Regions from separate parts of the Bacillus cereus group sp. BfR-BA-01430 genome, predicted to be linked through region 2. Evidence: riboswitches for the same ligand, from Rfam matches in the RefSeq annotation. Region 2 holds a riboswitch; the other holds the start of a gene.

Region 1 (4,208 bases), on a different contig from region 2:
GTGTTTTTCAATTTTTTCACCAAGCATTTCTGCATAGCGTGACGCATCAAGCGGTAAGAATGGTGAACCGAAGCAAGTAGAGAATGTAGCTTGCGGCGATGTAACACCGCGTTCAGTTCCTGCTAGTTTACTAGTGTAACCGCTTAAGAAATGATACATAGCTTGTTCTTTTGATAACTTACTGATTGGTGGTAATACACCAGATGCATCAGCAGTTAAGAAAATAATAGTATTTGGATGTCCTGCAACACTTGGTAGAACGATATTATCAATCGCATCTATTGGATATGCAGCACGTGTATTTTCAGTTAACGCTGTATCGCTATAGTCTGCAACGCGTGTTTTATTGTCAACTATAACATTTTCTAATACGGATCCGAATTTAATAGCATCAAAGATTTGTGGTTCTTTTTCATGAGAAAGATTAATGCATTTTGCGTAGCAACCGCCTTCAATATTGAATACGCCATTATCAGACCATCCATGTTCATCATCACCAATTAATTTTCGATGTGGATCAGCTGATAAAGTTGTTTTACCTGTTCCAGATAAACCGAAGAATAATGCTACGTCGCCTTCTTCACCTACGTTAGCAGAACAATGCATAGAAAGAATATCTTGTTCAGGAAGTAAGAAGTTCATGATCGAGAAAATCGATTTCTTCATTTCTCCAGCGTATTCAGTACCACCAATTAGCACAATGCGTTTTTCAAATGAAACAATAATGAATGCTTCAGAGTTTGTGCCATCAACCGCTGGATCTGCTTTAAAGTTTGGTGCAGAAACAATTGTGAATGGTGCATTATGATTTGCTAATTCCTCTTCAGTTGGACGAATAAATAATTGATGAACGAATAAATTGTGCCATGCATATTCGTTTACAACTTGAATTGGTAGGCGATAGTTACGATCAGCGCCAGCGAATCCTTTAAATACAAATAGTTCTTCTTTTTCCTTTAAGTACTCTAATACTTTTGTATATAATTTATGAAAACGATCTTCAGAAATCGGCTGATTTACAGGTCCCCAAGCAATTTTATTTGCAACCGATGGTTCTTTCACGATAAATTTATCTTTAGGAGAACGTCCTGTATATTTTCCTGTTGAAGCAGAAACAGCACCTGTAGAAGTTAGTTTTCCTTCATTTCTCATCAGTACTTTTTCCACTAACTGCGGAACGCTTAGTTGAATCTGTGCATTGCTTCCGTTCAGTAATTCATGTAATCCAATTTGGACATTCACAGTACTCATAGTTTATATACCATCCTTTTCATTTTATGAAATATTTCTCGTAATCCCCATCAAGAGTATAACACAATTATATAAATAATGTATACTATTTATTTATTTTTGTTTGTGTGAATGTATAATTTTCCTATTTATATTTTACCGCGAAAAACTTGCAGGAATAAATGAATATTAATTGACAAATGAATAGCATTTCTTTAGTATAGGTTGGGACGGATACTCTCTTATCCCGAGCTGGCGGAGGGACAGGCCCGATGAAGCCCAGCAACCTCACTTGTACTGGTAAAAACAAGTGAATAGGTGCTAAAACCTGTGCGAGGCGAACGGTCTCGAACGATAAGAGCGAAGGGCAAAAAGCAGTATGCAAGTAGCAAATCAAACCTTTCCTCTATATAATGGGAAAGGTTTTTCTTTATACTTGTGTGGGAGAATAAATGAATGTCGCAATTTGTGGCAAGTTAAGGATGAGTTCCGTACAATATATACAATTACTGTAGGGAGGTTTACCACATGACAAAACAACGTCATCTGTTCACATCTGAGTCTGTAACTGAAGGACATCCAGATAAAATTTGTGACCAAATTTCTGATTCAATTTTAGATGCGATCTTATCAAAAGACGCAAATGCACGTGTAGCTTGTGAAACAACAGTAACAACTGGTTTAGTATTGGTAGCGGGGGAAATTACAACTTCAACGTATGTAGATATTCCAAAAATCGTTCGTGAAACAATTCAAGGCATTGGTTATACTCGTGCAAAATACGGATTCGATGCAGAAACTTGTGCAGTTTTAACATCTATCGATGAGCAATCTGCTGACATCGCTATGGGTGTTGACCAAGCGTTAGAAGCACGTGAAGGTCAAATGACTGATGCTGAGATTGAAGCAATTGGTGCAGGAGACCAAGGTTTAATGTTTGGTTTCGCATGTAATGAAACGAAAGAATTAATGCCACTTCCAATCTCACTTGCTCACAAATTAGCTCGTCGTTTAACGGAAGTTCGTAAAGATGAAACATTAGATTATTTACGTCCAGACGGTAAAACACAAGTTACAGTTGAGTATGATGAAAATGGTAAACCAGTACGTGTCGACACAATTGTAATTTCTACTCAACATCATCCAGAAATTACATGGGAACAAATCGATCGCGACTTAAAAGAGCATGTAATTAAAGCTGTTGTACCAGCAGAATTAATGGACGAAGAAACAAAATTCTTTATTAACCCAACTGGTCGTTTCGTAATTGGTGGACCACAAGGGGATGCTGGATTAACAGGACGTAAAATTATCGTGGATACTTATGGTGGATATGCTCGTCACGGCGGTGGTGCATTCTCTGGTAAGGATGCAACAAAAGTTGACCGTTCTGCAGCGTATGCAGCACGTTATGTTGCGAAAAATATTGTAGCAGCTGGTCTTGCTGAAAAAACGGAAGTACAGCTTGCGTATGCAATTGGTGTAGCGAAGCCAGTATCGATTGCAGTTGATACATTTGGAACTGGGAAAGTATCTGAAGAGGTACTAGTAGAATTAGTTCGTAACAACTTCGATCTTCGCCCAGCTGGCATTATTAAAATGTTAGACTTACGTCGCCCAATTTACAAACAAACAGCAGCTTACGGCCACTTTGGACGTACTGATGTAGATCTTCCTTGGGAACGTACAGACAAAGCAGCTGACTTAAAAGAGCAAGCTGGTCTATAATATAATAAAAAAGGTTTTGCGCGGAGGCGCAAAACCTTTTTTTATTTATAGTTAGGTTGTAATAGTGCAAAAAGTTCAATATCATGCCATGCTCCATTTCGAAATATCGCTTCTTTACACGTCCCTTCATGTTGAAAGCCAAGTTTCTTATAAAGATGTATTGCCTTATCGTTAAACGAAAATACTCGTAAAGAAACGCGATGTAAGTTTAATTCTCGAAAAGCGTAGTTTAATAATAGAGTTAATGCTTCTTGGCCATAGCCTTGTCCCCAGTAATCTTTCTGCCCAATATCGATGATACATTCTGCGTTTTGATTATAGGAATCAATATGAATGAGAGAGGTAATTCCAATTGGGAGGTTGCCATTTTTCAATTCGATTATATAACTTTTGGAATTAGTTGCGTGCATGATTTGTTTGCAAAATGCTTCGGTTTCTTCGAATGAATATGTATCAAGTATAGGGCTAGTTGTTCTCATAACCTCAGGATCGTTACGCCAGAGATGATAAGTTGGAATATCGTCTTCTGATAACTTTCGTAATCGAATTCGGTTGGATTCAAACAATTTGGAAATACCTCCTATTTCATCTCGTTATTTTGTTTCGTGCATAACCCAGCGCAAGCATTACAATATATTTCTCCATCAAGTTCAATATATTTTTTAATATTTGTCATCCCACTACTAGGGATAGGCATATGAATCCATGCTTTTTCATAAGTTTTGATTTCTTTTTTGCAAGATTTACAAAGTGTTGGTTTACTGCGGAACATTTGCAATCATCCTTTCTTTTGACGCGCTTTTCCAGCGCAAAATGCACTGCATAGTAAAAAAAGCGTGGCAAAACTAATTCCGCCAATCGTTGCATGAGGTACAGCATCTTTTAACGCAAATCCTACACTTATTGAAGCGATAAACAAAAGAAGAAATGTTGTTGTAAGTTTTTGATAGAGCTCCATGTATATCCTCCTCATCGTGAAAATATGGTTCGATGTATGGAATGTGAAAAATAGTAATTGTGATTGAATGAGTCATAGGGATGATGTGTGGTGGAAGAAACAATAAGATTCCTCTTTATGGATTTATATACTAATATTGTAACATATTATTTTACTTCGTCACTATATAATGATGAAAGTGTGATGTACTTCATATAGGCTAGAGGTTGAATCGGGTATGATAAAATAAAATATAGTTTGCTAAAAGGGGAGAATGAGAGTGAGTGTAGTAGAACATAAAAAACAAGCGCCA
Region 2 (4,208 bases):
TAATTTCTAATAAGAAACGCGTGTGAACATTGTTCCGCGCGTTTTTTATTTATCCCGTATTAACAAGTAGTAAATCTCCTGCCTGAAGATTCAAGAAAGAACAAGGAAGATAGGTGGGAGATGAACTGCCTGTAACAGCCTGATTGGTGAGAGCTCATAATCAGTAGGGAATGAAGCTCCCCATTGATGAAAGGTTCACTTTATCTAAAAGCGTGCTGCAATGAATAGAGGATTGGGGTTATGAGTTTTAGAGAAAATAAGGGAGGAATTTACATGTATTTACACGGCACGAGCCGGATTAATGAACAAGGACACTTAGAAATTGGAGGATGCGATACAACGCAGTTGGCGAAACGATATGGGACACCGCTTTATGTATATGATGAAACTGCAATTAGGGAAAATTGTCGTGCGTTTCACTATGCTTTTCAAAAAAGTGGGTTCTCTTATCAAGTAGCATATGCAAGTAAGGCGTTCTTGTGCATGGAGATGTGCCGAGTAGCATTAGAGGAAAATATGTCTTTAGATGTTGTTTCGGGCGGAGAGTTATATACCGCTTTACAAGCAGGGTTTCCAGCATCACGCATTCATTTTCATGGGAATAATAAAACAGAAGAAGAAATGAGAATGGCGCTAGAAGCAAATATTGGATGTTTTGTAGTAGATAACTTTTTTGAATTAGAAGTATTACATGATTTAGCAGAGCAGTATAAAAAAATTGTGAATATATTGATTCGTGTCACACCTGGTGTAGAGGCGCATACACATGAATATATCACAACAGGTCAAGATGATTCGAAATTTGGTTTTGGCGTTTCAAATGGGCAAGCAATGCAAGCGATTGAACGTACATTAGAAAAATCAAATTATAATGTGTTAGGTATACATTCACATATTGGTTCGCAAATTTTTGAAACAGCAGGTTTTATTCGTGCGATTGAAGTATTACATCATTTTTTAGAAGAAGTAAAAACAAAAACGAGCTATACAATTTCGGTGCTGAATGTAGGGGGCGGATTTGGTATTCGTTATACGGAATCGGATACACCACTTACTCATGCTGCGTATGTGCAAGCTGTAACAGATGCGGTAAGAGAGCGATTTACAGCGTGTGAGTATCCACTTCCTGAAATATGGATTGAACCTGGTCGCAGTATTGTTGGTGATGCAGGAACAACACTTTATACAGTGGGGGCAATAAAAAATATTCCTGGTATTCGTAAATATGTTTCAGTCGATGGGGGAATGACAGATAATTTAAGGCCTGCATTATATGGTGCACGCTATGAAGCGATGCTTGCAAACCGTGCAAACGCAGCAAACGAAGAAGTTGTCTCAATTGCAGGGAAATGTTGTGAGAGCGGAGATATGTTAATATGGGATGTGTACCTTCCTCAAGTAGTATCTTCAGATCTATTAGCGGTATCTTGTACAGGTGCATACGGGTATTCTATGGCAAATAATTATAATCGGATTCGTAGACCAGCCGTTGTATTTACAAAAGATGGAACATCTCAAGTGGTAGTGGAACGCGAATCGTATGAAAATATAATTGGGAACGATCGCATACGTATAAAAGAGCTTATTTAAAATAAAAAAAGGAGTTGTTCAAAAGTGAACAATTCCTTTTTCGAACAAAAAATATAAAATATATCGGAAAACTAGGATTGAAAAAAATCAGAATTATGATACAATACGAATTACAAAGCTTATCAAGAGAAGCGGAGGGAACTGGCCCTATGAAGCTCAGCAACCTGCTCATAGCAGTAGCAAGGTGCTAAGTCCAGCAAAATGGCATCCATTTTGAAAGATAAGGTAACATATATTACCGAACAGTCTTTTCGAAATGGAAAAGATTTTTTTTATGAATAAAAAGGGGGGCTGTTCGTGGGAGTGCGTGGACATTTTGATGAAGTAGCTGAAAAGATTCAAACGATGCTTGCTGATATGAAATATGGTTCTATTACAATTGTTGTGCAAGATGGGAAAGTTATTCAATTAGAAAAAAGTGAAAAGGTACGCTTGAAATAAAAGCGCTGACTAGAAAAACTAGAGGCGGTTTTAATCTATTTTATTGGATTAAAACCGTCTTTTTGCTTTTTATAGGGGGAAAAACATGTTGACATATGAAACGTGGGAAGAAGACAGTATGTCTTTTTCTGAGAGAGATGAAACGAAAGGGGCGTTAGCTGTATTAGAGTGGGCGTATAAACAATATAAAGATGAAATTATATATGCGTGCAGTTTTGGGGTAGAAGGGATGGTTCTTTTACATCTTATTAATGAAGTAAATCCATTTGCTCAAGTTGTCTTTTTAGATACCAATGTTCATTTTCACGAAACGTATGCGTTAATTGAGCGAGTGCGTCAACGATTTCCAAAGTTAAATATGATTGAGAAACAATCTAGACTGACGCTCGAAGAACAAGCGGAGAAATATGGGAAAGATTTATGGAAACATAATCCTAATCTTTGTTGTAAGCTTCGAAAAATTTTACCTCTTGAAGAATCTTTAACAAATAAAAAAGCGTGGATCTCAGGATTAAGAAGGGAACAATCTGAAACGAGGAAGCATACAAAGTTTATCAATCAAGATCATCGCTTTCAATCGATTAAAATTTGTCCGCTTATTCATTGGACATGGAAAGAAGTATGGCGCTATGTATATAAACATAATTTGCCATACAATCCATTACATGACGTTGGTTATCCAAGTATAGGTTGTGAGAAATGTACATTACCTGTAGGGAAATATGGCGATTCAAGGGATGGCCGGTGGGCTGGATCCGTGAAAACGGAATGTGGACTTCATGACCAATGAAGTTTTTAGTGATCTGAAATAGAGAAAAGAAGGAGTATAGAAAAATGATTGCAACAAATTTTTTAGTAAATCGTATTGATGAAACATATGATACAGCAAATATTGTACAAGAAATTGAGCTAGATAGCATCGCTTTAAGTGACTTGGAACTACTTGCAACAGGAGGGTATAGTCCGCTTATCGGTTTTCTAGGAGAAGAAGAATATCAATCTGTTGTGGAAATAATGCGATTAACAGATGGAAGTATATGGAGTATTCCGATTACACTTCCAGTAACAGAAGAAGAAGCAAAACAATTACAGGTAGGAGAAGAAGCTTTGCTCGTAAAAGATGGCGTCACATATGGGGTCATTCAAGTAGAAGATATTTTTACACCAAATAAGGAAAAAGAGGCATTATTTGTGTATAAAACGACTGAGGATGCTCATCCAGGGGTGAAAAAATTATATGAACGTGCAAATGTGTATGTAGGCGGCGCAATCACACTTGTGAAGCGGATTGAGCATAAGAAGTTTGCTTCTTATTATCTAGGTCCAAGTGAAACGCGTGAAATCTTTGAAAAGCGAGGTTGGAAAACAATCGTCGGTTTTCAAACAAGAAATCCAGTTCACCGAGCGCATGAATATATTCAAAAATCAGCACTTGAAATTGTAGATGGTTTGTTTTTGAATCCGCTTGTTGGAGAAACAAAATCAGATGATATTCCAGCAGATGTAAGAATGGAAAGTTATGAAGTACTTTTGAAACATTATTACCCAAACAATCGTGTTTTCTTAGGAGTGTTTCCTGCTGCAATGCGTTACGCAGGGCCGCGAGAGGCAATATTTCATGCATTAGTTAGGAGAAATTTTGGTTGTACGCATTTCATTGTAGGACGCGATCATGCTGGAGTAGGGAACTATTATGGTACGTACGAAGCGCAGGAGATTTTTAAACTTTTCACAGTAGAAGAGCTAGGAATTACACCACTCTTTTTTGAACATAGCTTTTACTGCAAGAAATGCGAGGCGATGGCTTCAACAAAAACATGTCCGCATGGAAAAGAAGATCATGTCATTTTATCAGGGACGAAAGTCAGAGAAATGCTAAGGGATGGTGACGTTCCGCCGAGTACATTTAGCCGGAAGGAAGTCATTGAAGTATTAATTCACGGTTTACAAAAAGCGCGGTAACAAAATAAGGAGGAATGTAGACTACCATAGAAAAAAATAGTCAAATGTATGGAAGGTGTAGGGCGTGAATGTTCCCAGTGCTTGCGAAAGTGACACATCATAGGATAGAACCTTGCGGGTCGTCTACACTGTCTGAAATGCGATAACCAAGCAAAAGCTAAAAAACGAAAGAAAGGAGAGTCTACTGAGCAGAGAAATATACAATACGAACTGAA

What was found. A riboswitch is a leader RNA that binds a small molecule or an ion and turns the genes downstream of it on or off. The one in region 2 is predicted to bind S-adenosylmethionine.
Region 1: it holds a riboswitch for S-adenosylmethionine, as region 2 does, so the genes downstream of both, metK (methionine adenosyltransferase) here and MR058_RS03030 (YezD family protein) in region 2, are expected to answer to the same signal.

What each region holds. Positions count from the first base shown of each region.
Region 1 is NZ_JAKUEW010000005.1:144,052-148,259, reverse strand. Features, by position in the region: gene pckA (phosphoenolpyruvate carboxykinase (ATP)) at 1-1,251, opposite strand, end outside; SAM riboswitch class I at 1,470-1,591, shown strand; gene metK (methionine adenosyltransferase) at 1,759-2,958, shown strand; gene MR058_RS11920 (GNAT family N-acetyltransferase) at 3,000-3,524, opposite strand; gene MR058_RS11915 (hypothetical protein) at 3,539-3,730, opposite strand; gene MR058_RS11910 (hypothetical protein) at 3,737-3,916, opposite strand; gene MR058_RS11905 (MogA/MoaB family molybdenum cofactor biosynthesis protein) at 4,176-4,208, shown strand, end outside.
Region 2 is NZ_JAKUEW010000001.1:581,875-586,082, forward strand. Features, by position in the region: gene lysA (diaminopimelate decarboxylase) at 274-1,590, shown strand; SAM riboswitch class I at 1,707-1,817, shown strand; gene MR058_RS03030 (YezD family protein) at 1,888-2,031, shown strand; gene MR058_RS03035 (phosphoadenylyl-sulfate reductase) at 2,117-2,821, shown strand; gene sat (sulfate adenylyltransferase) at 2,866-3,993, shown strand.